DNA from 2 places in the Priestia sp. 10L35 genome. Region 1 is predicted to be linked to the other one. Evidence: a T-box and tRNA genes for the amino acid it is inferred to sense, from the RefSeq annotation. Region 1 holds a T-box; the other holds one or more tRNA genes.

The links. The T-box of region 1 lies ahead of thrS (threonine--tRNA ligase). A T-box ahead of a tRNA ligase gene usually reads a tRNA of that ligase, here a tRNA-Thr.
Region 2: it encodes a tRNA-Thr, which carries the amino acid that the T-box ahead of thrS (threonine--tRNA ligase) is inferred to sense. The anticodon was not compared.

The regions. Positions count from the first base shown of each region.
Region 1 covers NZ_JBFTKA010000002.1:376,252-387,842, reverse strand. Annotated here, with positions in the region: gene AC1DEF_RS07960 (sulfatase family protein) at 1-951, shown strand, start outside; T-box leader at 1,355-1,581, shown strand; T-box leader at 1,621-1,849, shown strand; gene thrS (threonine--tRNA ligase) at 1,903-3,120, shown strand; gene AC1DEF_RS07950 (hypothetical protein) at 3,292-3,498, opposite strand; gene AC1DEF_RS07945 (amino acid permease) at 3,883-5,283, shown strand; gene AC1DEF_RS07940 (MFS transporter) at 5,348-6,556, opposite strand; gene AC1DEF_RS07935 (MarR family winged helix-turn-helix transcriptional regulator) at 6,813-7,274, shown strand; gene AC1DEF_RS07930 (MMPL family transporter) at 7,271-9,940, shown strand; gene AC1DEF_RS07925 (hypothetical protein) at 10,203-10,367, shown strand; gene AC1DEF_RS07920 (ABC transporter ATP-binding protein) at 10,669-11,591, shown strand, end outside.
Region 2 covers NZ_JBFTKA010000001.1:954,283-965,873, reverse strand. Annotated here, with positions in the region: gene AC1DEF_RS04930 (ABC transporter permease/substrate-binding protein) at 1-73, opposite strand, end outside; gene AC1DEF_RS04925 (ABC transporter ATP-binding protein) at 73-1,023, opposite strand; tRNA gene AC1DEF_RS04920 (tRNA-Thr) at 1,289-1,361, opposite strand; gene AC1DEF_RS04915 (aromatic ring-hydroxylating oxygenase subunit alpha) at 1,572-2,624, shown strand; gene AC1DEF_RS04910 (DHA2 family efflux MFS transporter permease subunit) at 2,659-4,182, opposite strand; gene AC1DEF_RS04905 (TetR/AcrR family transcriptional regulator) at 4,448-5,350, shown strand; gene AC1DEF_RS04900 (hypothetical protein) at 5,429-5,563, opposite strand; gene AC1DEF_RS04895 (carbohydrate ABC transporter permease) at 5,691-6,512, opposite strand; gene AC1DEF_RS04890 (carbohydrate ABC transporter permease) at 6,528-7,430, opposite strand; gene AC1DEF_RS04885 (ABC transporter substrate-binding protein) at 7,454-8,695, opposite strand; gene AC1DEF_RS04880 (amylo-alpha-1,6-glucosidase) at 8,768-10,888, opposite strand; gene AC1DEF_RS04875 (LacI family DNA-binding transcriptional regulator) at 10,974-11,591, opposite strand, start outside.

The DNA.
Region 1 (11,591 bases):
AGCGCTCAAAGCAGCTATAAATACATCTATCCAAAAGCGCTGCAGCCAACCCCAAATTCTAGCTTCTACCGGCGCTTGTATTATCAGCTGCAAAAAAATGTTGATAAACAAATTTTAAAAGTTCTTCGGACCATGGAACAATCTTCGTTCTATGAAAATACAATTATTATTTTTACGTCTGATCACGGTGATTTGCTTGGAGCTCACGGGGGACTACATCAAAAATGGTACAACATGTATGAAGAATCTATTCACGTTCCGCTTCTCATTCATAACAAGCGTTTGTTTCCTAGTTATCAACGTACAGACACACTGACTAGTCACCTTGACTTGATCCCGACAATGCTTAGTTTAGCTAATATAGATGCTTCCGCTATTCAAAAGCAATTACAAAAAAGTCATACGGAAGTACATCCATTTGTTGGGCGAGACCTGTCAGGTATACTTCGAGGAGAAACGTGTGCTGAGCAAGAGGAAACAGCGATTTTCTTCATGACGGATGATGACCCGACAAAAGGACTTCACCAAACAAATTTTTTAGGAGAAAGCTACCCGTCAGTTGTTCAGCCTAATCACATTCAAGCGGTCATTGTCGAGTTTTCGTCAGCGGCAGGAAAGGAAATTTGGAAATACGCTCGCTATCATGATAATCTGCAATTTTGGTCAGCAGATGACGAAAAAGATGAATTCATTCACGGAGAGCAATATGAAGGTTACCCTGTGAGTTTTACTACCCTTAAAACAACCCGTGTTCCTGATCAAATTGAAATGTACAATTTGACCAAGGATCCGTTAGAAACAGTAAATCTGGCTCACCCGTATTTTTCGACAAATGAAACAAGGAAAATTCAGCGGCAGCTTGACGTTATTCTTAAAGAACAAGTCAGGAAAAAACGGATTTTTCCGCAAAGTGGAAGCATGCATGATGAGCTTTTGTCTAAAGATAGATAAAAAATAGTTTCTATGGATTCAAGTCAGATATTTGCGTGAGCAGAAAAAGGTGTATTTAATATTTTAGTATATAAATTGAAAACCTGATGATGCTTGTGTTAGGTTACTTGTTCTGATTTGGAATAGTATTGGGTTTAACTTCGTTAATACCGCTTAGATAAAACAAATAAGGACTTATGGTATCTTATTTTTGCTCTTTATTGCTGTGAAAATAAAGAGCAAAAATAAGAATGGAATGTATTCGTTAATAATATAATAAAAAACTTTTTAAGTCCGTATATTCTTAAGTAACTTTTCAAAAATTCAAGCATAAAGTAATTCTATACCATAAAAAAATAAAAAATTACTTCTTGACTTTTGTTAAATTTATACACTATAATCGCTTTTAACAACTAATAAACAGTATTTGGCAATGAAAAGGACATGAATTAGATGCTGTTTTCTTCGCAGAGAATAGGGTCACTGGCTGAGAGCCCTTAAGAAATCATCTGATTTACCACCTTAGAGCTATTGCAGGGAACGTGCATAACTGAAACTGCAATCGGTAAAACCGTTATCTTTTTTGAGCGTAAAATACGTATAGGTATTTTACGGAATTAGGGTGGTACCACGGCCGCATTCGTCCCTTCACTAGGGATGAGTGCGGCTTTTTATGTAGAAAAAATGAATATACAAGCAATGAAAAGGACATGAATCATTTTTGGATTTTCTTTACAGAGAATAGGGTCACTGGCTGAGAACCCTTAGAAAACAAAATGAATTTACCACCTTGGAGCTGCGGCGGGGAATGTGTATACACTGAAACCGCAACCGGTAAAACCGTTATCTTTTTAAGCGTAAAATACGTATGAGTATTTTACGGAATTAGGGTGGTACCACGGCCGCATTCGTCCCTTTACTAGGGATGAGTGCGGTTTTTTTGTTGAATAAAAACATATTGGAGGAATGAACATGTCAAAACAAGTGGAAGCAGAAAAGCGAAATCATCAAAAGTTAGGTCAAGAACTGGAGCTGTTTATGTCGATGGAAGAAGCTCCTGGTATGCCATTTTTCTTACCTAACGGAATGATTATTCGAAATGAGTTAGAAAATTACTGGAAACAAAAGCATTATAAAGCAGGCTATCAAGAAATAAAAACACCCATCATGATGAAACAGGAGCTCTGGGAACAATCAGGGCACTGGGAGCACTATCATGAGAATATGTATTTTTCAAATGTTGACAAACAAAACTATGCGATTAAACCGATGAATTGTCCGGGAGCCATTTTATTGTTTAACAGCAAACGAAGAAGCTACCGAGAACTTCCGATTCGATACGCAGAGCTTGGATTAGTTCATCGTCACGAGCTTTCTGGGTCTTTAAACGGATTGCTAAGAGTCCGTTCATTTACACAGGACGACGCTCATTTATTCGTAGAACTCAGTCAGATTGAAGCTGAGATTAGCCGCATTCTAGCGTTTATCCATGACTTTTACTCACATTTTGGCTTCGATTACAAAGTGGAGCTATCCACACGACCTGAAAAATTCATGGGAGATATTGAAACATGGAACCAAGCAGAAAAGTCGCTTCAATCTGTGTTAAGTGAAAAAGGCTTAGACTATCAGGTGAATGAAGGAGACGGAGCTTTTTATGGGCCGAAAATCGATTTTCATATTTTAGATTCCTTAGGTCGAAGCTGGCAGTGTGGAACAGTTCAGCTTGATTTCTTAATGCCGGAGAAGTTTGACTGTATGTATATTGGAGAAGACAATAAACCTCATCGTCCCGTAATGATTCACCGCGCTATATACGGTTCCGTTGAGCGATTTATGGCCATCTTGATTGAACATTACGAAGGCCAATTTCCTCTTTGGTTAGCTCCTGTTCAACTCAAACTATTGCCTATTGCACCGCCGCACGTGGAATATGCATATAAAGTGAAACACGAGCTTGAGTTAAAAGGGTATCGTGTTGAAGTAGACGATCGCATTGAAAAAATAGGGCTGAAAATTCGAGAAGCAGAAATGCTGAAAGTTCCTTATAGGGCTGTGATAGGAGATAAAGAAGTGGAAAATGAATCGCTTGCTATGCGAAAGCACGGGAAGAAAAATATAGGAACAGTAAGTGTGGAAGAGGCAGCTGTACACTTGAATAAAGAAAAGAATTCAAACAGAGTTTGTTGAAGCTATTTACCTTACTAAATAGAAAAATCTGATTTTTTAAGTCGGGTATTGATTCCCTTCATTTTGTCTCACACCAAAATGAAGGGAATATTGAACTAGAAGGGTATAAGATAATATATATCAGCAGTATAACTTTTGCCTTAGACAAACGCCGGTATTTTATAAAAAAATTTATCTTATTCCATTCGAATCGTTTGTACGGGATGAAGCTGAAGCCTCACCTGATGGTTTGTTCATGTTTTGCTGATCTCGCTTCTTTTTAGAAGGAGAGTAAAAAAGAAATTTAAACATAAAGTATACTCCTAATGCTAGTAAAATACAGCCAATAAGTAAGTTAATCATCTTTCTCCGCCCTTCATACACTTCAGTTTTCATCATTATAACACCCGGTAAGATAAAACATTCATCGTTCTGTAAATAATCTCTATGTCAGGAATTTATATCTGAAGATAGTTAGTAAAAAAGTTATCTAAAAACATATAAAGTAATTTTTTAGAATATTATTTTTATTCAAATTTATTATACATAAGCACAATGATAACCTCTTTATTTAGTTTATAAATCCAAAATAGAGCAACGATAAGAAATCGCTTACAAAAACTCTTGAAATATATATAATGATATTAGTATACTAATAGACAAGTTAGTAATTATTTCTATATAATTACTTCTGTATCTGAAGTGAAAACGCGCAGCCAAATGGGGAAAAACGTTATTTTCAAGTTTTTAATGGATGAGTGGCAACAGAGAGGAGAGAGTGCAATGGGAAAACTATTTAAAAAGAAGTCAATCGAGCAATTATTAGAACAAAGTCAAAACAAATCTCTAGTCAAAACATTAGGAGCATTCGATTTGACTCTTCTTGGTATTGGAGCCGTAATCGGAACGGGGGTTTTAGTATTAACAGGCTTAGTAGCTGCTAACGATGCTGGACCAGCCGTTATTTTTTCTTTTATATTGGCGTCTATTGTATGCGGTTTTGCAGCGCTGTGCTATGCGGAATTTGCTTCAACTATACCTGTATCTGGGAGCGTTTACACCTATACATATGCAACCATCGGCGAAGTGGTAGCGCACTTAATGGGATGGACGTTGCTTTCTGTCTATTTGTTAACAATGTCAGCAGTAGCAAACGGATGGTCTTCTTATTTTAACAACTTTTTAGAAGGCTTTGGTTTTTCGCTGCCAAAAGAATTGATTACGATCCCTGCAAATGGAGGTCTAGTGAACCTTCCTGCTATTTGTATTACGCTTCTTATTACATGGCTGCTTTCAAGAGGAACAAAAGAAAGTAAAAAAGTGAATAACTTTATGGTGCTTGTTAAATTGTTTATTATCCTTCTTTTTATTATTGTAGGAGCTTTTTATGTAAAACCGTCTAATTGGACACCTTTTATGCCTTATGGAATTGAAGGTGTTGTGACAGGGGGCGCGGCCGTATTTTTTGCTTTCTTAGGTTTTGATGCCTTATCTACATCAGCAGAAGAAGTAAAGAATCCACAGCGCAATTTGCCAATTGGAATTATTAGTTCACTTGTGATCTGCACGATTATTTATGTAGCAGTATGCCTTGTTATGACAGGAGTTGTTTCTTACAAGGAACTGAATGTTCCAGAAGCAATGGCCTATGTTCTTCATTCAGTAGGACAAAATGCAGTGGCAGGAGTTATTGCTGCAGGAGCTGTCATTGGAATTATGGCTGTTATCTTTGCCTACATTTATGCAGCAACACGCATTTTATTCTCAATGAGCCGCGACGGCTTGCTACCAAAAGCATTTGCTAAAACAAATGAGAAAACGGGAGTTCCGACTCTTTCCACTTGGCTAGTAGGGATTATCGGAGCGTTAATTTCAGGGTTTATTGATCTAAAAGAACTTGCGAATTTAGCAAATATCGGAGCTCTTTTAACTTTCGGCATGGTGGGCGTCAGCATTATCATCTTACGTAAAACGCACCCAACTTTAAAACGTGGATTTACAATGCCGTTTGTCCCGGTTTTACCAATTTTATCCGTATTATCTTGTTTATTTTTAATGATTAATCTTCCTAAAACAACATGGCTGTATTTTAGCATATGGATTGTGCTTGGTATATTTGTATATATAGGTTACTCTCGTAAACACAGTCGATTAACAAGTAAAGAAATGAAAAAAGCAAGTTAAAAGCAAAAAAGGGCCTTTCATCTAAGAAAGGCTCTTTTTTGCTTGTTGTTCAGTTGTTAGACAGTTAGGACGATTGTTCACTATGTTTTTTGCGTGTTTCCACAATAAACAGACAAGTGCTAATAACAAAAGCCGTTCCTACAAAAATGGCGCCAACCCAAGGAAGTGAAGTAAGTCCCATATGGTTAATAATCACGCCTCCGAAAAAGGCGCCAAAAGCATTTCCTAAGTTAGCAAATGAGTGATTCGAAGTAGAAGCTAAAGCAGGTGCTTCCTGTGCTAAGTTCATAATCTTCACTTGAATACCAGGCATTACAGCAAAAGCTGCTGCTCCCCAGAAAAACAGCGTGATAATAGCTGCTGCTGGGCTTTTAACAGTAAACGTAAAAATAGTCAGCACAATACAAAGAAAAGCAAATATACCTACAACCGAAGGCATTAGCTTCCAGTCTGCAAGCTTGCCTCCAACAACGTTTCCAAGCGTAACGCCACATCCGTATAATACAAGTATCCACGTAACGCTGTGTTCACTTACTCCTGTAACGTCTTCAAGAAGCGGTGTAATGTACGTAAACACAGTAAATAAACTACCGCATCCTATTGCGCTTAAAAGAAGCATTACAAGAAGTTTTGGTTGGGTAAAAGTAGCAAACTGCTGTTTTAGACCTGTTAATTTGTCTTGACCAAGCTTTGGGATAAACAGAATAATACCGATAAATGCAATAATCCCCATGATCGTAATAGCTCCAAACGAAGCTCTCCAACCTAAGTGTTGACCAATAAATGTTCCTACAGGAACACCGATGATATTTGCAATAGTTAAACCTGCCATCATCGTTGCGACAGCACTTGCTCGCTTATGCGGCTGCACGAGCCGTGAAGCAATAACAGCGCCTACTCCAAAGAACGTACCGTGACATAATGCCGTAACTAAACGAGCTCCCATCAAAATTCCATAGTTGGGTGCAATGATAGCAATTGCATTTCCGAGAATAAATAAAAGCATGAGTAAACAAAGCAGAAGCTTTTGAGGAAGTCGATGAGTAAAAATAGTTAAAATTGGCGCGCCGATTGCTACTCCTAAAGCATAGCTTGTAATGAGCTGGCCAGCAGTCGAAATGCTAACATGAAGATCTTCCGCAACGTTAGGCAGTATCCCCATAATAACAAATTCCGTCATTCCAATAGCAAAAGCTCCAAGAGTTAACGAGATGAGAGCAATTGGAAAGGAATCTTTCTTACTGACCTGCTCATTAGCATGCATTGTGTTCATGTGTGATCACCCTTTCTGTGTATAAAATTTATATCTCCTTGAAAAGAAGTCAATTACTAATAATACTTAAGTGATTGAGCTTTGACAACCAAAAAAGCTGATGTAAGCGGTATCTTTTCGAATTCCATTTATCTTTATCATATATGAAGACAGTCAGACATAAATTTATTGACAGAATAAAGTTTAGTCCTATAAACTAATTTTTAAAGTTGAATAGTTTATACCTATAAACTAAATGTGCAAAGGAGGAAAAGAAGTGACGAAAAGCAAGTTATATCAAGCTGTAGAACTTTTTGAAGAAGTGCTGTTTGTAGGAACAGAAGTAATTCACAGAGAGATAAGCCATAACCTCTTCGAACATGTCTCAAGGCAGCAGTTTGATTTGTTAAATAGTTTAATGATTAAAGGTCCATCTTCACCAGGCAGTCTTGCTGTCTTGCAAGGTGTCCATAAAAGTGCCATTTCGAATCGAATTAAAAAACTGCTCGAAAAAGGGCTTGTGGAGTGGGACACTAATGAACTAGAGAGCGATAAACGTTCTAAGCTTATTAAGATTACGGCTGAAGGAGAAAAGGTAATAAATGACGGAAATGCCGCGTGTTTTAGTATCATTGAGAATTTGTTTGATGATGTAGAAGAAGAAAAAATAGATACATTTATTGAAATTCTTACAATGGCAAAAGAAAAGTTAACTACAAAAGGGGAAAGCAAAGAATGAAATTTATTGTGAAATTTAAATGGGTGATTGCGGCCTTTATTTTAGCTTTAACGGTTATATTGATGCTAACGTCACCAAATTTAACAAAGCTCGCAAGTGAAAAAGGACAGTCTCAGCTTCCTGACGATGCCGTTTCATCTAGAGCCAGCCAAATTCTAAAAAATGCTGGAGAAGATAGTAATACCATCAGCATGGTTATCAAGTTAGATAACGCATTAGATAAAGATAGTGAGAAACAAATACAGAAAATCATTGATAAGACAGAGAAAATCAAAGGTGTAAAAGATGTCACAACGCCTTTAACAGATGATCAAGATGTTCGTAATCAATTAATGTCTAAAGACAAAAAAACTGTTTTAGTTCCGGTTACTGTCAGTGGATCGGATGAAAAAGTTGAAAAAATAGCGAATCAGATTTATGATAGCGTGCCAAAAGACACTACGGCATATGTAACAGGTGCATCTCTTATTAATCAGGATTTTGCACACAGTTCAGAAGAAGGGTTAAAGAAAACCGAGTTTATTACTATCTTTTTGATTTTAGGTTTGCTTTTACTCGTTTTCCGTTCAGTCGTGACGCCGTTTATTCCTATTTTAATTGTGGGAATCACATACTTAATCAGTCAATCGTTACTAGGGATTTTAGTTAAAAATGTCGATTTTCCAATCTCAACGTTCACGCAAACGTTCTTAGTAGCTATTTTATTTGGAATTGGTACGGATTACTGCATTCTTTTACTTAATCGTTTCCGTGAAGAATTGGCAAACGGACATGATAAAGTAGAGGCCACGATCACGGCTTATCGTACAGCAGGAAGAACGCTATTTATCAGCGGAATTGCCGTATTTATTGGATTTGCAGCCATTGGATTTGCCAAGTTTGCCATTTTCCAGTCGGCTGTCGGGGTAGCAGTGGGCGTAGGTGTACTGCTAGTCATTTTATTTACTCTGCTTCCACTTTTTATGGTTACGCTTGGAGAAAAATTATTTTGGCCGTCTAAAAAAGTGGCTTCTCATAGCGATAATAAGCTGTGGGGCTTTTTAGGAAAAAAGGCAGTGGCGCGACCGTTCGTGTTTTTAGTCATTACAGCGATTATTACCGTGCCTTTTATTGTAACGTACGACTCAAAAGTATCGTTTGATTCTACTGCTGAAATAAGCAGTGATTATAAATCTATAAAAGGACTAAATGCTATCAGTGATGCACTGGGAGAAGGAAAAGCGTTTCCTGTCAATGTTATTATTAAAGGAGATAAAGAGTTAACAAAGGCGGATGTTATTCCTTATTTAGGAAATATAAGCAAAGCAATTGAAAAAGTGGATCACGTGGATTCTGTTATGACTATCACACAGCCTACCGGAGAAAAGATTGATGATTTATATGTTAATTCACAGTTAGGCTCTGTATCAAACGGAATCAAAGATGCTGTTAAAGGAATCGGAGATGTGCAAAAAGGATTAAGTGATGTTAAAAAAGGGCTAAATCAAATAGCTGACCAAACGGGTTCTGCTTCTAAAGAGAAATCTGGCGGGTCGCTTGCACCTGCTGCAGATGGATTAGCTCAAATTAATCAACAGCTGCAGCTTGTCAGCACTCAGCTCTCTACAACAGGAAATGTGCAGCAAGCGGTTCCGCAGCTTGTTGCAATCAGTAAACAGCTTACTACCATTCAAACCGGTCTCCAACAAGCAAATGAGAAGCTTTCAGCTCAGCAAGGTCAAGTTGGAACGTTATCAGACAGTATCAATCAGTTAGCAAAAGGCGTTAACAGTGCGAATGACGGACTGACTAAGATCTCAGATGGCTTAACAAAAGCAACAGATATGCTTGATAACATGAGTGACAGCTCAACAGTTAGAGATACGGGTATTTACCTTCCAGCAGAAGTGATGAAAGATAAAGGGTTTAAACAATCCATCGATAACTATTCTTTTGCAGATGGAAAAGGAGTTAAGCTCAGTGTAGTGCTCGATCAAAATCCATATTCTGAAGAAGCCATTTCAACCGTAAAAAATATTGAAAAAGCGGTGGCAAGCGAAGTCGTTGATACGCCGTTTGAGCATACAGAAATTGTGTACGGAGGGGTATCGAGCTCAAATGCGGATTTAAAAGATTTATCTACAACGGATCTTTCACGCACAATGGTTATTATGATGATTGGATTGTTTATTGTGCTGACCATTTTATTCCGGTCAATGATCATGCCTGTATACATGATTGCTTCACTGCTGCTTACGTATTATACAGCAATGGGAATCTCAGAGCTTCTATTCGTGGATATAATGGGGAATGACGGAATCAGCTGGGCCGTGCCATTCTTTAGTTTTGTTATTTTAGTTGCCCTTGGAATTGACTATTCTATTTTCTTGTTAGACCGTTTTAACGAAGAAGTAAAAAGCGGCGTAGCAGAAGGGATGGTTACGTCTATGAGTAAGATGGGATCGGTTATTATTACTGCTGCTATTATCTTAGCCGGAACGTTTGGGGCTATGATGCCATCAGGTGTATTAACACTTGTTCATGTAGCAACGGTTGTTATTATTGGTCTTTTACTTTATGGCCTTGTCATTCTTCCGCTTCTTATGCCAGCGATTGTCGTAACGCTTGGAGAAGGAAACTGGTGGCCGTTTCTTCGAAAAAAAGAAAAATACAAAATAGAAGAATAATTTGTATATGATAGCTATATCAAAAATTAGATATCTGTTAGGAAATAGTGATACGCCTGTATAGCATTAAACATTATATAGGGTAAAAATGAAGGATAGATGAGCGTTATAAGACTGCTCTATCTATCCTTTTTGTATTATTGGAAAACGTGAGTATAGTTTAAAAGCACAATCAAGCAGGTGCTGTTATAAATACACTTAGTCGAATAAAAGACCTCTCATCAGGAAAACCTATAGTCAAAAACATGAGGGAGGTTTTTTTATGAAATTTGTAAATTTCTTAGCTAATCAGCGAGACAAACGACGGGAACAAATGCGCGAAGCAGGAACATGTCCAGATTGCTTAGGGAAACGATTCCACCATATTGGACTTTATTTTGTGCATGTTTATGAGTGTCCAAGCTGTCAAGGCAAAGAAGATATGTAATAAAATCTTCAGAAATAAGGCAAAGGCAGTCTCTATGCAGATTATGATGTGAAACCTTCTTATTTTAGAGAAGGTTTTTATTTTTTTGAAGGTGAACGGTTGCTTGTATGTTTTGTGTTAGCAACCTTTACATATTTATTTTCTGTCTAACTAGATTCGATTAGTATAGTTATTAAGTTACTTTAATGTCTCAAGTTAACAATTTAAATAAAAAGGAGGAAAGAATTAAGGATTAAGGAAAAAGAGACGCGTAACTTGCAATCATGTATCTCAAACTTTAAATATAAGGAGCTGAGGTGATATGACAATGTTACATTTAGATAAAGTATATAAAATATATGATAAAAAAAATATCGCCGTAAATGATTTTAACCTTCAGATTGGAGAGAAAGAGTTTGTTATATTTGTTGGACCTTCAGGCTGTGGTAAATCTACTACGCTGCGAATGATTGCAGGTCTAGAAACGATTTCAAAAGGTGATTTTTACATTGATGGAGATCATATGAACGAAGTAGCTCCAAAAGATCGTGACATTGCTATGGTCTTTCAAAATTATGCTCTTTACCCTCATATGACTGTTCGAGAAAATATGGCATTTGGCTTGAAGTTAAAAAAAATAAAGAAAGACGAAATTGATAGACGGGTAAATGAAGCAGCTAAAACATTAGGTCTAGAAACATATTTAGATAGAAAGCCAAAAGCTTTATCCGGAGGGCAGCGTCAGCGAGTTGCTTTAGGTCGTGCTATTGTTCGGGAAGCAAAAGTTTTCTTAATGGATGAACCATTATCTAATTTGGATGCGAAGCTACGAGTACAGATGCGTGCTGAGATTATTAAACTGCATCAAAGGCTGCAAACAACAACAATCTATGTGACGCATGATCAAGTGGAAGCTATGACAATGGCTACTCGCCTAGTTGTTATGAAAGACGGGATTATTCAACAGATCGGAACTCCTCAAGATATTTATAGACATCCTAGGAATGTATTTGTAGGCAGTTTTATTGGATCACCCGCAATGAATTTTTTTCGGGGGTATCTCCAAGGCACTTATTTTATAATGGGAGAAACTAAAATACAGCTTCCTGATTTTCTAATACACGCTTTACATTCTCAAGGTCATAATGAGAAAGAGGTCATAATGGGTGCGCGTCCTGAACACATTGTATATCATAAAGAGGATAGTAAGAGAGAGTTGAACAATGAGTTTTGCTTCACTACGAC
Region 2 (11,591 bases), on a different contig from region 1:
TTTGAATGTGTTCAAGAAGAGCTTGAAACAGTGCATCTCCTCGTTGATCTAATAATGTGCTTAGTGCATTCATTACAGCGTTCCTCCTTCTTTCGTTTTATCAGAAAGAAACGCTAATAGAGTTTTGCGCGTTACAACGCCAATACGTTTGCTCCCTTTTTTCACGGCTATTGCTTCATGGTCGTAAAGGGCGTCCATTGCCTGCTGAACAGTGGCGGTTGAAGCTAACTCTTCAGTAGGTTCTACGTCTGGCTGTTCACTTTCTTTGACAAACATATCCAATGTCTCAAATAAAGCATTGCCTTGATTTCCAATAAATGTTTTTACAAATTCATTTTTAGGCTTTTGGATGAATTCCTCCGGGGTTCCAACTTGAACAATTTCCCCATCTTTCATGAGGCAGATACGATCTCCAAGCGTCATCGCTTCGCTCATATCGTGCGTAACAAACACAAATGTTTTTTTGATTTTTTCTTTTAAGCTAATAACATCTTGCTGAAGCTGTTCGCGGCTTAACGGATCGAGGGCACTAAAGGGTTCGTCCATTAAAATAACGGGGGGATCAGCTGCGAGGGCACGTGCTACACCTACACGTTGCTGCTGGCCACCTGAGAGCTCAGACGGCTTTCGGTTTCGATACTGCTTTGGGTCTAGTCCTACCAAGGTAAGCAGTTCATCAATGCGCGTTTTGATTTTGTTTTTCTTCCAATGCTTCATCTCGGGTACAATGGCTATATTTTCAGCGATGGTCATATGAGGAAAAAGAGCAATCTGCTGCAGAACATAACCAATGTTCCAGCGTAGCTCATGTATGTTGTGGTCCGATACGAGCTTATCTTTTATGTATAGTTCTCCTTCGGTAATATCATGAAGACGGTTAATCATTTTTAAAGTGGTTGTTTTCCCACACCCACTCGGACCAATTAAAACGAAAAACTCTCCTTCTTTAATTTCTAGATTAATATTTTTCACGGCGGTCGTACCGTCTGGATATTGCTTTGACACATTCTTAAACGTAATCAAATTATCGTTCACACTCCCTGTTGAAATTTAACCCCTAGTTTCGTGTACCCAATATTTAGAGACAATAAACATTCTTTTAAGAATATTTCTAAATATGATTCATAAGACACAGGGGAAAAGATACACATATTTTCTCAAAACCTCCTAATAAGGCTATCAAACTGTTAAAGTTTTCACAAGAAGGGAAAGAATAATTCGGAGAATAATTTTAAAGCCGACACAAATAAAAAAACCTTCTTTCAACAAGAAAGAAGGTTTTTTAGTATGCTAGCGACAGGGATCGAACCTGCGACCTCTTGCTTACCATGCAAGTGCTCTACCTACTGAGCTACACCAGCGTCTTGGAAAATTATATCACGTTTAAATTCATTTAGGAAGCGCTTTTTTAAATTTTTTTATTGGTATATTCTCTAATTTACGTCTTCTGAAATTCGCACTTTTTACAAAGTTCCATATTTCATGTTAGAACTCCTTACATAAATTGTGTGAATTTTCTTTTTTTATATTACCCTTAGTAAAAGAGCTTACAAAAGAAGGGAAGAAAATAGATGGAACAACAACCAACCATGACCAAATCAAAAACGGCAACTCCCTACCCAAGAGACTGCACGTTCAGCCTGGAAGATTGGACGACGCTCGCTAAGTATTGGTACCCCGTCGCACGCTGCAGTGATGTAACAGAGAAACCAACGTCCGTAAAACTGCTAGATGTAAATCTAGTTCTATACCGTACCACACACAAAGTAGTGGCGGCTCGTGATTTATGCGTTCACCGAGGCACCCCTCTTAGCATGGGCTGGGTGGAAGATGATGAAATTGTCTGTCCTTACCACGGCTTCCGCTATGCAACGGACGGTGCATGCACGTCGATTCCAGCTCACCCTGATGCCAATATTTCTCCCCGCTTGTGTATGGCCGTCTATCCAGTTATTGAACGATTTGGATTAGTGTGGACTTCCCTGACAGGAGAACAAGATAACCTGCCTTACTTCGATGCGTGGGAGGACCCTGATTTTCAGCAAATTGTTTGTCCGAGCTTTGATATCATGGGTTCGGCCGGTCGTCAAATGGAAGGCTTTTTAGACGTAGCTCATTTTGCTTGGGTTCACACGGACACATTTGGTGATCGAAACAACGCCTTTGTGCCTAAATATAAAGTAAGCGATACAGAGTATGGGCTTCATGTAGAATATACGAGCACCGTGAGCAATTATTCCAAAGAACAGCAGCATTTAAATCCACCTGATTTTAAATGGCTTCGCGTCTTTGATGTTTATCCGCCGTTTACAGCTACGCTAAAAGTATACTTCCCAGAAGGCGCAGAACTGTGGATTATGAATGCAGTCTCTCCTATTTCAGCCCGCGAAACACGTTTATTCGCACCAATCGCTCGAAACTTTGACAAAGATTCTCCCGTTGAAGGTGTGTATGACTTTAACCTTCGCGTCTTTGACGAAGACCGTGAAATGGTTGAAAACCAAAAGCCTGAAGACTTGCCTTTAGACCTGCAGATGGAAGCGCATATTATGGCTGATCAAACGTCCATCGGCTACCGGAAATTATTAAAGAAAATGGGCTTAAGCTTTAGATATACAAGCTAAAGAAATCCCCGCTGTTTCAGCGGGGATTTCTTTTTTATTTAGCAAACTGCTCGCGTCCTGCTTTTTCCTTTATCACTTCATCTTCACTTGCCGGCGTGGCGCGTTTCATAAACAATGAAAGAATTAAAGCAACCACCACTAGTACTACTGAGACGGCAAACGCATCGTTAATTCCTTGTACCATTGCCTGCATCCCAATTTGTTCTTTCATTTGAGCTGCCCCGGCTGCCGTTGCATTCGCTGCTCCTGCTCCGCTCATTGCATCTTGAGCAAGCTCTTTTGCATGCGTAGCTGTACGATTTGACATCACCGTTACTAAAAGAGCCGAACCAATAGCTCCCGATACTTGTTGAAGCGTGTTATTCATCGCAGTACCATGAGGATTAAAGCGCTGCGGCAGCTGATTTAATCCGTTTGTCATAACCGGCATCATCACCATAGACATTCCGAACATGCGAAGCGTGTAAAGCGTAATGAGCGTTGTATATGTCGTATCAAGCTCTAAGTTACTGAAGAAATACGTCGTAACGGCTGTAATCGTTAGACCCGTTACAGCCAGTGCACGCGCTCCGAATTTATCAAATAATTTTCCGGTAATCGGAGACATTACACCCATGAGTAGCGCACCCGGAAGCATTAGTAATCCTGAGTGAAGCGGAGAAATGCCTCGTACTGTTTGAACATAAATTGGCATTAGCAGCATGGCTGAGAATAATGCCATTGTAATCACCATTGAAATCGTTGATGATAAAGCAAACATTGGATATTTAAAAATGCGGAATTCAAGCATAGGTGTTTTAAGCTTGAACTGACGCGTAATAAATAAAATCAGCGCCACGGCTCCTACGATAATGGTGCCGTATACTTCCACAGAATCCCAGCCTTTATCCCCTGCTGAGCTAAATCCGTATAGAAGTCCCCCAAATCCAATTGTAGATAACACAAGCGATAGGAAATCCAAATTGATTTCCACTTTTTCTTTTTTGTCTTTTAATAGGAAGAAAGCGCCTATTAATACAATTGCCGCGATTGGCGTAACAAGGTGGAACAGCATTCTCCACTCATAGTGTTCAATTAGCCATCCTGATAAGGTAGGACCAATTGCCGGAGCAAAAATCATAACTAAACCGAAAATTCCCATCGCAGCTCCGCGTTTTTCTAACGGAAAACTTGTGAGCAATACGTTCATTAAAAGCGGCATCATGATGGCTGCGCCTGATGCTTGAATAATACGAGCGGTTAACAAGACCGAAAATACGGGCGAAGCACCCGCAAGTATTGTTCCCGCTGTAAATAAAGTCATAGCCGTTAAAAATAAGCCTCTGACAGAATAGCGCTGAATTAAAAAAGCGGTAGTTGGAATCATAATACCATTCACTAACATATAACCAGTAGAAAGCCACTGGACAGTTGACGTTGTCACATCTAAGTCTTTCATAATAGACGGAAGCGCCACATTTAATAACGTTTCATTCAACAATGAGATAAAAGCGCCAATTAACAAAATAGCAATTATGCCATAAGGGGGCTTTTCAATTTGATTTATCGATTCACTCATTATTGTACCTCCTTATACTTTAAGTTCATTTTTTTAGACACATGTTCTACATAGAGTATATTATACTGTGAGTTCAATTTATGCAAGTGAAAAATCTTGCGTTCATGTTCTTTATTTTATCGACTTTTTCAGTCCTATAATCCTTTTATATCAATGCATTGTCGTGATATCGTCTATTTTTTTGAAAAGAACATTTGTGTAAACGCTTTAAATCATGTATCATAAAGTTGGACCATGAGTCTAATTTTATATTTAGGTGATAATAATGAATAACCGAAAACAGCAAGTTGTAAAAAATGCACACCATCTCTTCGTTGAAAAAGGATTTCAAGCTACATCTATTCAAGACATCATTGATTATAGCGGCATTTCAAAAGGAACATTCTACAACTATTTTTCTTCAAAAAATGAATTATTAATCGCTGTTTTTACCTGGCTTCATACAACAATTGAACAAGAGCGAAATCAGCTGCTGGTTGGTAAAAGCCTGACCGATGTAGATGTATTTGTTAAACAGATTGATGCACAGATGAAAAACCATCATAAACATAAATTTTTCACATTACTTGAAGAAGTATTTGTTTCCAATGATCCTGATTTAAAAGCATACATAAAAAAAACCCAGTTTGTTGAAGTAAACTGGGTTTACAAGCGGTTCATTGATTTATTTGGACAAGAAAAGAAACCGTACCTGCTAGATTGTGCAATTATGTTTCTTGGCATGCTTCATCGCAACTTTCACTATAATTTTATGGTTAACGGCACAAATACTGACCCCCATGAGATCATAAGCTACAGTGTCAAGCGCCTGCTTCCTCTTGTAGACGAAGTAGCAAATTCAGGAGACATTTTGCTCGATCCGCAAACGATTAAAGAATGGCTTCCATCTTGCCCAAATACTAAAAATCAAATAGAACAGGACATTTCTGCAGCACTTATCGATTTAAAAAAACAGGTTCACAAACAATTTACTGATGAATTCGAACGTCAAAAATGCACAGAGCTTATTAGTTTTATTGAAGAAGAGCTGTTTAAACAGTCAAATCCCCGGAAGTTTGTTGTAGATAGTGCCCTTCAATCGTTAAAGCAGCTGTCTGTTAACAACGGTAAAACGACCCTAGAGGAACTGCAAACGATGATTGATCAGTATGTGAGTGAACGTCATTAAAAAGAGGTTAAAACATAACTAAATCCATACAATTTACAGACGAATAAATTGAATAAAGGAGTTAGTATAAGTTACTTGTTACACCGCTGTTGATTTCCGTACAAGACTTCGCTTTCCGCGGGCGGCCGGTGAGCCTCCTCGTCGCGTACACTCCTGAGGGCTCTCACCTGTGCCGCTTTTCCCGCAGGAGTCTTCGCCTTGCCTTTTCATCAACCGCTAAAAGCGACTAAACTTATGAAATTCACGTTCATCATAATACCAAAAAAACGAACGATTAATATTTTTAAATTAATCGTTCGTTTATAATTCTAACTAAAATATTTTTATCCCAGCCTCTTTTTTATTTTCCTCCAGTAAACGAGATTCCTTTAATAAAATATTTATTAAAAAACGCATAAATGAGTAAAATGGGAAGTGTAAAAACCATGGAAGCTGCCATAATATAGTTCCAATAACTGATGTACTGACCTTTAAATGTGTTGAGCCCTAAAGTTAATGTAAACATATTTTCATCAGACATCACAATTAAAGGCTTCATAAAATCATTCCAAAATCCCATAAATACAAAAATCGTTTGTGCTGCTAGGGCAGGTTTTGCAAGTGGAAGGACTATTTTAAAGAATGTTCCAAACTTTGATAACCCATCCAACTCCGCTGCTTCTTCAAGCTCTTTTGGGAAATTAATAAAAAATTGACGCATCATAAATATAAATGTCGCATTCACCATTCCGGGTACAATCATTCCCTGATAGGTATTTAACCAGCCTAACTCTTTCAAAATTAAAAAATTAGGGATCATGGTTACTTGTCCAGGAATCATAAGCACAGCTAAAATAATAATAAACAAACTTTTCTTTCCCGGGAAACTGAGGCGTGCAAGGGCATAACCAGCCATTGAGTTAAATAGCAAATTCAGTGCTGTTCCTACTACAGCAATAAATAAGCTATTAAACATCCAGCGCGGGAACAGCTTTTGTTCCACAAAAATTTGTTTATAGTTGTCTAGCGTGAAGTGTTTTGGAATAAAGTTCACCGTACCTGACACAATTTCTTCAAGCGTTTTAAAAGAAGCTGACAGCGCCCAAATAAATGGAATTAGCGTAATCAGTGCGTATATGCTTAAAATAGCATATAAAATGAGGACCCCCGTTTTTTTCTTCATCTTTTTCTTCCCCCCTTAGTACATACTTTCTTCTTTTGAAAACTTTCGCTGAATAACCGTTGCCACCAAAATCACGAGCGCCAACATAAAGGCTAGTGCTGCAGCATATCCCATGGTTCCTAAATTTTTAAATGCATATTGATAAATAAGAAGAACAACAGTTAGAGTCGAGTTATTAGGTCCCCCTGAACCTCCTGAAAAAATAAACGATTGATCAAACAGCTGAAACGTACCAATTAGTCCCATGATCACCACGAAAGATGTAACCGGACGCAGATTCGGAACTGTAATATGCCAAAATCGTTGAAACACATTAGCACCGTCTAACTGAGCTGCTTCATACAGCGAATCGGGTACGTCCTGCAAAGCTGCCAAATAAATAACCATAAAAAATGGAGCTGTTGCCCAAATGTTCATAATCATAATGGCAATCAAAGCGACCTGCGGATCTCCAAGCCAATTATAAGTCGGAAGGCCAACAAACTTTAAAAATTCGTTCACAATTCCATTTTGATTGTACATCCACATAAAAATAAGCGTTAATACAGCCGATGATGTAAGTGTAGGTAAAAAATAAATAATACGAAAAACTTTTTCTGCTTTTAACCCTGCATTTAATGTGGCAGCCAGTATAAGTGCCAATGCGGTTTGTACCGGTACAACAATTACTACATACTTCACCGTATTCCAAAGAGCAATTTTAGCTTTATCATCTTCAAGAACTTTCATATAGTTCTCAAGCCCTCGAAAGTGGAACTCAGTCCCTCCCAACAATTGAACTTTATGTAAAGATAAAAAGATGGCATAAAAAATAGGTGCAATCACAAACAGCAACAGTACAAACAGTGTAGGTGTCATAAAAGCATACCCTTGCCCTACATCACGAGGTTTGTACGTTCGTATTTTTCCTTTTTTCATTTCCTCCACTCCCCCGCCAAGCCTTATTCATAAATGCTAATCTCTTGATTTGCCTGCTTTTGTGCTTTTTTCAAAGCTGTTTCCAAATCACTTTGTCCTAAAAAGGCGCTTAAAAACTGGTTATTAAAGTTATTCATGATAATAGGTAAATACGGGCCGTCTTGCCAGACAGTAGCATAAGCAGCTCCTTTTACTAATGGACCTCGTTTTTTGTCTTCAGCAAAACCAAGCTTCTCCGCTACGGATTTTCTTGTTGGCAATGCGTAGCCCTTGCTTGTCCAAGTTTCCATTCCTTCTTTACCAGTTAAGTACTGAATGAGCTCCCAAGATGCTTTTTTCTTTTTTGAGTCAGCATTCATTACATACGCGACCGTAAATGCCATTGTATTTTTATGACCGTTTATTGTCGGAACTTCCGCTGTACCGTAATCAAGTTTTGGGAAGGACTCTTGTAAAAACGGAATCATCCAATTTCCTTCAATTACCATAGCCACCTTTTGTTGTGCAAACATGTCCGTACCTGAGTTTGCACCTACATCAGAGGGTTGTACAGACGTTTTATCTTTTAAATGCTGATCGATGAGCGGCTGAAGAGCGTCAACGACTTCTTTCGTAGCAAAATTTGCCCTATTGTTCTTTACCACGTCTCCTCCGCTTGCCTGCGCCATATAAAAGACACGTGCTAATTCCGGCGTGACACCAAACGCTTGAATCCCTTTCTTTTTAAATACTTTTGAAACTTCTTCAAACTCATCCCATGTTGTTGGTACTTCTACTCCCGCTTCTTTAAACAGCTTTTTATTGTAAAATAAGCCTATCGTGGAGTAATCTTTCGGAAAACCATATGTCTCTCCATTTTTTTGAAACGCTTTCAATAATGGTTTCTCAAAATCTTTAACATCAAAATCAGGCTTTACATAAGAATTCAAAGGTTCTAAAACTCCTGTATTAATCAGACCAGGCGCTTCAAGTGCATCAAGATAAAAAACATCTGGACCATTTCCACCTATTAAACGCGTTTTTAAAATATCCATGTATTGATCAGTGATCACTTCATGCTTCACATGAATCGATGGATGGAGCTTTTCAAAGTCTTGAATAGTTTGATTAAGCAGCTTCGTCTCTGTTGGGTTGCCTCCCCAGCCGGCTAATACAATTTCGACTTGACCATTTTTCCCGGAAACTTCTTGTACATTTGAACATCCAGTTAAAGTTGCTCCGGCTACTGCCAGAAGCAAGCTTAAAGCGAGTATCCACTTCTTCATTAGGTGTCTCCTTTCATTTCATTGACCTGCGACTTATTAATTGACCCTTAATAAGTCGCAGTCGAATTAATATTAACCTACATAATTTCTTACTTTACATTGAGATAGAAGCTCGTACTTTGTCGTATTTTCTTTTACGTGAATAATCGTTTCGCTTCCTTCTTTTTTAACCGTTAATGACAGTTTCCCACTGCCAATCGCAAGGTTTTCTACAGAGAGTTCATTCATATCGTCTATGAGTACAGGATTTATCTGGATTGTACCGGCTGTACTATCAGGAAACAGTCTCAGCATCGCCTGTATGAAAGCTAAAGGCGTACCGGCTGCCCAAGCTTGAGGTGAGCAGGCAACGGGATATTTAACAGGCTTGCCAAGTTTACTTGAATAGCCGCAGAATAATTCAGGAAGACGGTCGTACTCAAAATGCCTAGCTGCATCAACCAGCCCTTTTATAACTTTATTGGCTTCTGTTTGCTTGTTCGCTTTACTCAAACCGAGAACAATTAAACTATTATCGTGCGGCCAAATGCTCCCGTCATGGTAGCTCATTGGGTTATAGCCTGCTTCTCCTTCTGCCATTGTGCGGATACCGTATCCCGAAAACATAGAGTCCGACACTAGTCTTTCGGTTACTTTGTTTATTTTCTCCTCATCCATTATCTCTGCTAAAAGTACATGACCTGGATTTGACGTAATCGTTCCTACTTGATTCTTACATTCATCGAGTGCAATTGCGTAGAATGATACGTCATCCATCCAAAAGGATTCATTAAATTTTTTACGCAGCTGCTTTGCTTCTTCACGTAACTTGTTTGCTTGATTTGTTTTGCTCAACTTATTGTATACAGAAGCAATACCCATTTTTGCTTGATATACATAGCCTTGTACTTCCACTAAAGCAATGGGGGTTTTTGCATATTCACCGCTGCGATGGACAACAGAATCTCCTGAGTCTTTCCAGCCTTGATTAGCAATTCCTTTACTTGACTCTTGATGATATTCAAGAAATAAATCGCCGTCTCGATCCCCATATTCGTTGATCCATTTCAAAGCTCCATCAATAGTCATTTGCATTTCTTGTACAAACTCTAAGTCTCCCGTCCACTTTACGTATTCCGCTAATAAAATTAAAAACAATGGCGTCGCGTCAATTGTTCCATAGTACGGCGTAAAAGGGATTTGATTAGTGTTGGCAAGTTCTCCGTAACGTATTTCATGCATGATTTTACCCGGCTGTTCATCACGCCATGGATCATGTGCCGTTCCTTGATACGCTGCCATCGTACGCAGCGTTCCTTTTGCTATTTCAGGATTAAAAGCCAGCATTTGAAACGCTGCGATTAGACTATCCCTTCCAAACGGTACACCAAACCAAGGCAATCCTGCTACTGGAAAGACACCGAATCCTACATCCGTTAGCAGTACGCGCAGGTCGTTAAGTCCTCTTGTAATAAGACGCTGCATTGTCGGATGATCAGTTGTTACTTTTGTAGAAGATTTTTCCCATTCTTTATATGACTGGCTTAGTAAACTAAATGCTTCACCGGCTGATAAAATATCCCCATTGGTGTCCTCTCCGATTTGCGGCTGAACCATTAATGTAATTTCTTCTTCTTCTTGATGATTGAGTTCAAAAGAAAATGTAACCTCTCCTTGCTCATCCACATATGAAGCTTCTTTATCCCAGAGAATCCGTGTCGCCCGCTTGATATCATCTGCTCCTTTGTATGTATATGTTAGGCTGCTTTCCCCTTTTATTTCCCCCGTTCGTTTTCCGACATTTCCAGTTTGAAAACCTCTTACGATGAACATATCGTTAAAATCGACATCTGTTTGGATACTTAATGTAAAAGCAATTTTTTTAGGAAAATAGCTTTTTAACTTTATTTTTTCATAGAAAACTCCTCCATATATAAAGCGCTTTCTCTCTATTTCTATAGACTCTCGCCATAGTACAAGCTCTCCTTCTTTTTCCATATGCGGATTAGTAAGAAGAATTGTAGCTAATAGGTTCTCCTCTGCACTTGAGGACAATAATACAGGATCTGCATCATTAATCTTCAAGCGAAATTCACTCAGAAAACGCGTATCTCTCATATATAGCCCTAAACCATACTGATGGTTTGCATTGATATTTCCTACTGAATCAGTCAGTAAAAATAAGTCATTTTCTTTAATAACACGGTAATCCATTTCCATCCCCCTAAGTTTTACCGAAACGTTTTGGAAAAAGCGCATAATATCCGAAACGTTTCGGTTTTACATTATATAAAAACCACTAATTGTGGTTTTTAGCTGTTGATTCTCGAATAATCAGATTTGTATCAAGATATCGCTTCATATTTGTTTCTTTTCCTTCTAGCATTTCAATTAGTAAATCTGCAGCTTCATAGCCAATCTGATATACTTCCTGTCCTACTGTCGTCAAATTTGGAGACGAATAAGAGGCAAGGACAATGTTATCATATCCAACAATCGACATCTCTTTCGGTACATGAAGGCCAAGTTTTTTGCATGCTTTTAGTGCTCCAAGTGCCATTAAATCACTTGCACAAAAAATAGCCGTGACCTCTTTATGTCGATTTATAAGCTCCCGAGCAGCTTTCTCTGCTTTCTTTTCTTCAAAATTCCCGCTTACAACCCACTCAGAACGAAAAGAAAAACCGCATTCTTTGAGCGCTTCTCTGTATCCGTTGAGACGTTCTTGGCTGACAAATGCGTCTTCATGTCCGTTAATCATCCCAATATGCGTATGGCCAAGACTCGCTAAGTGTTCAACTGCTTTTTTAGCTCCCAAGGCATTATCAGTGGTGACATAGCCCACTGAATTAGAATGAACTGGAATATCAACTAAAACACAGGGAATATCACTTTCTACTACTTCTTTTAAATAGGG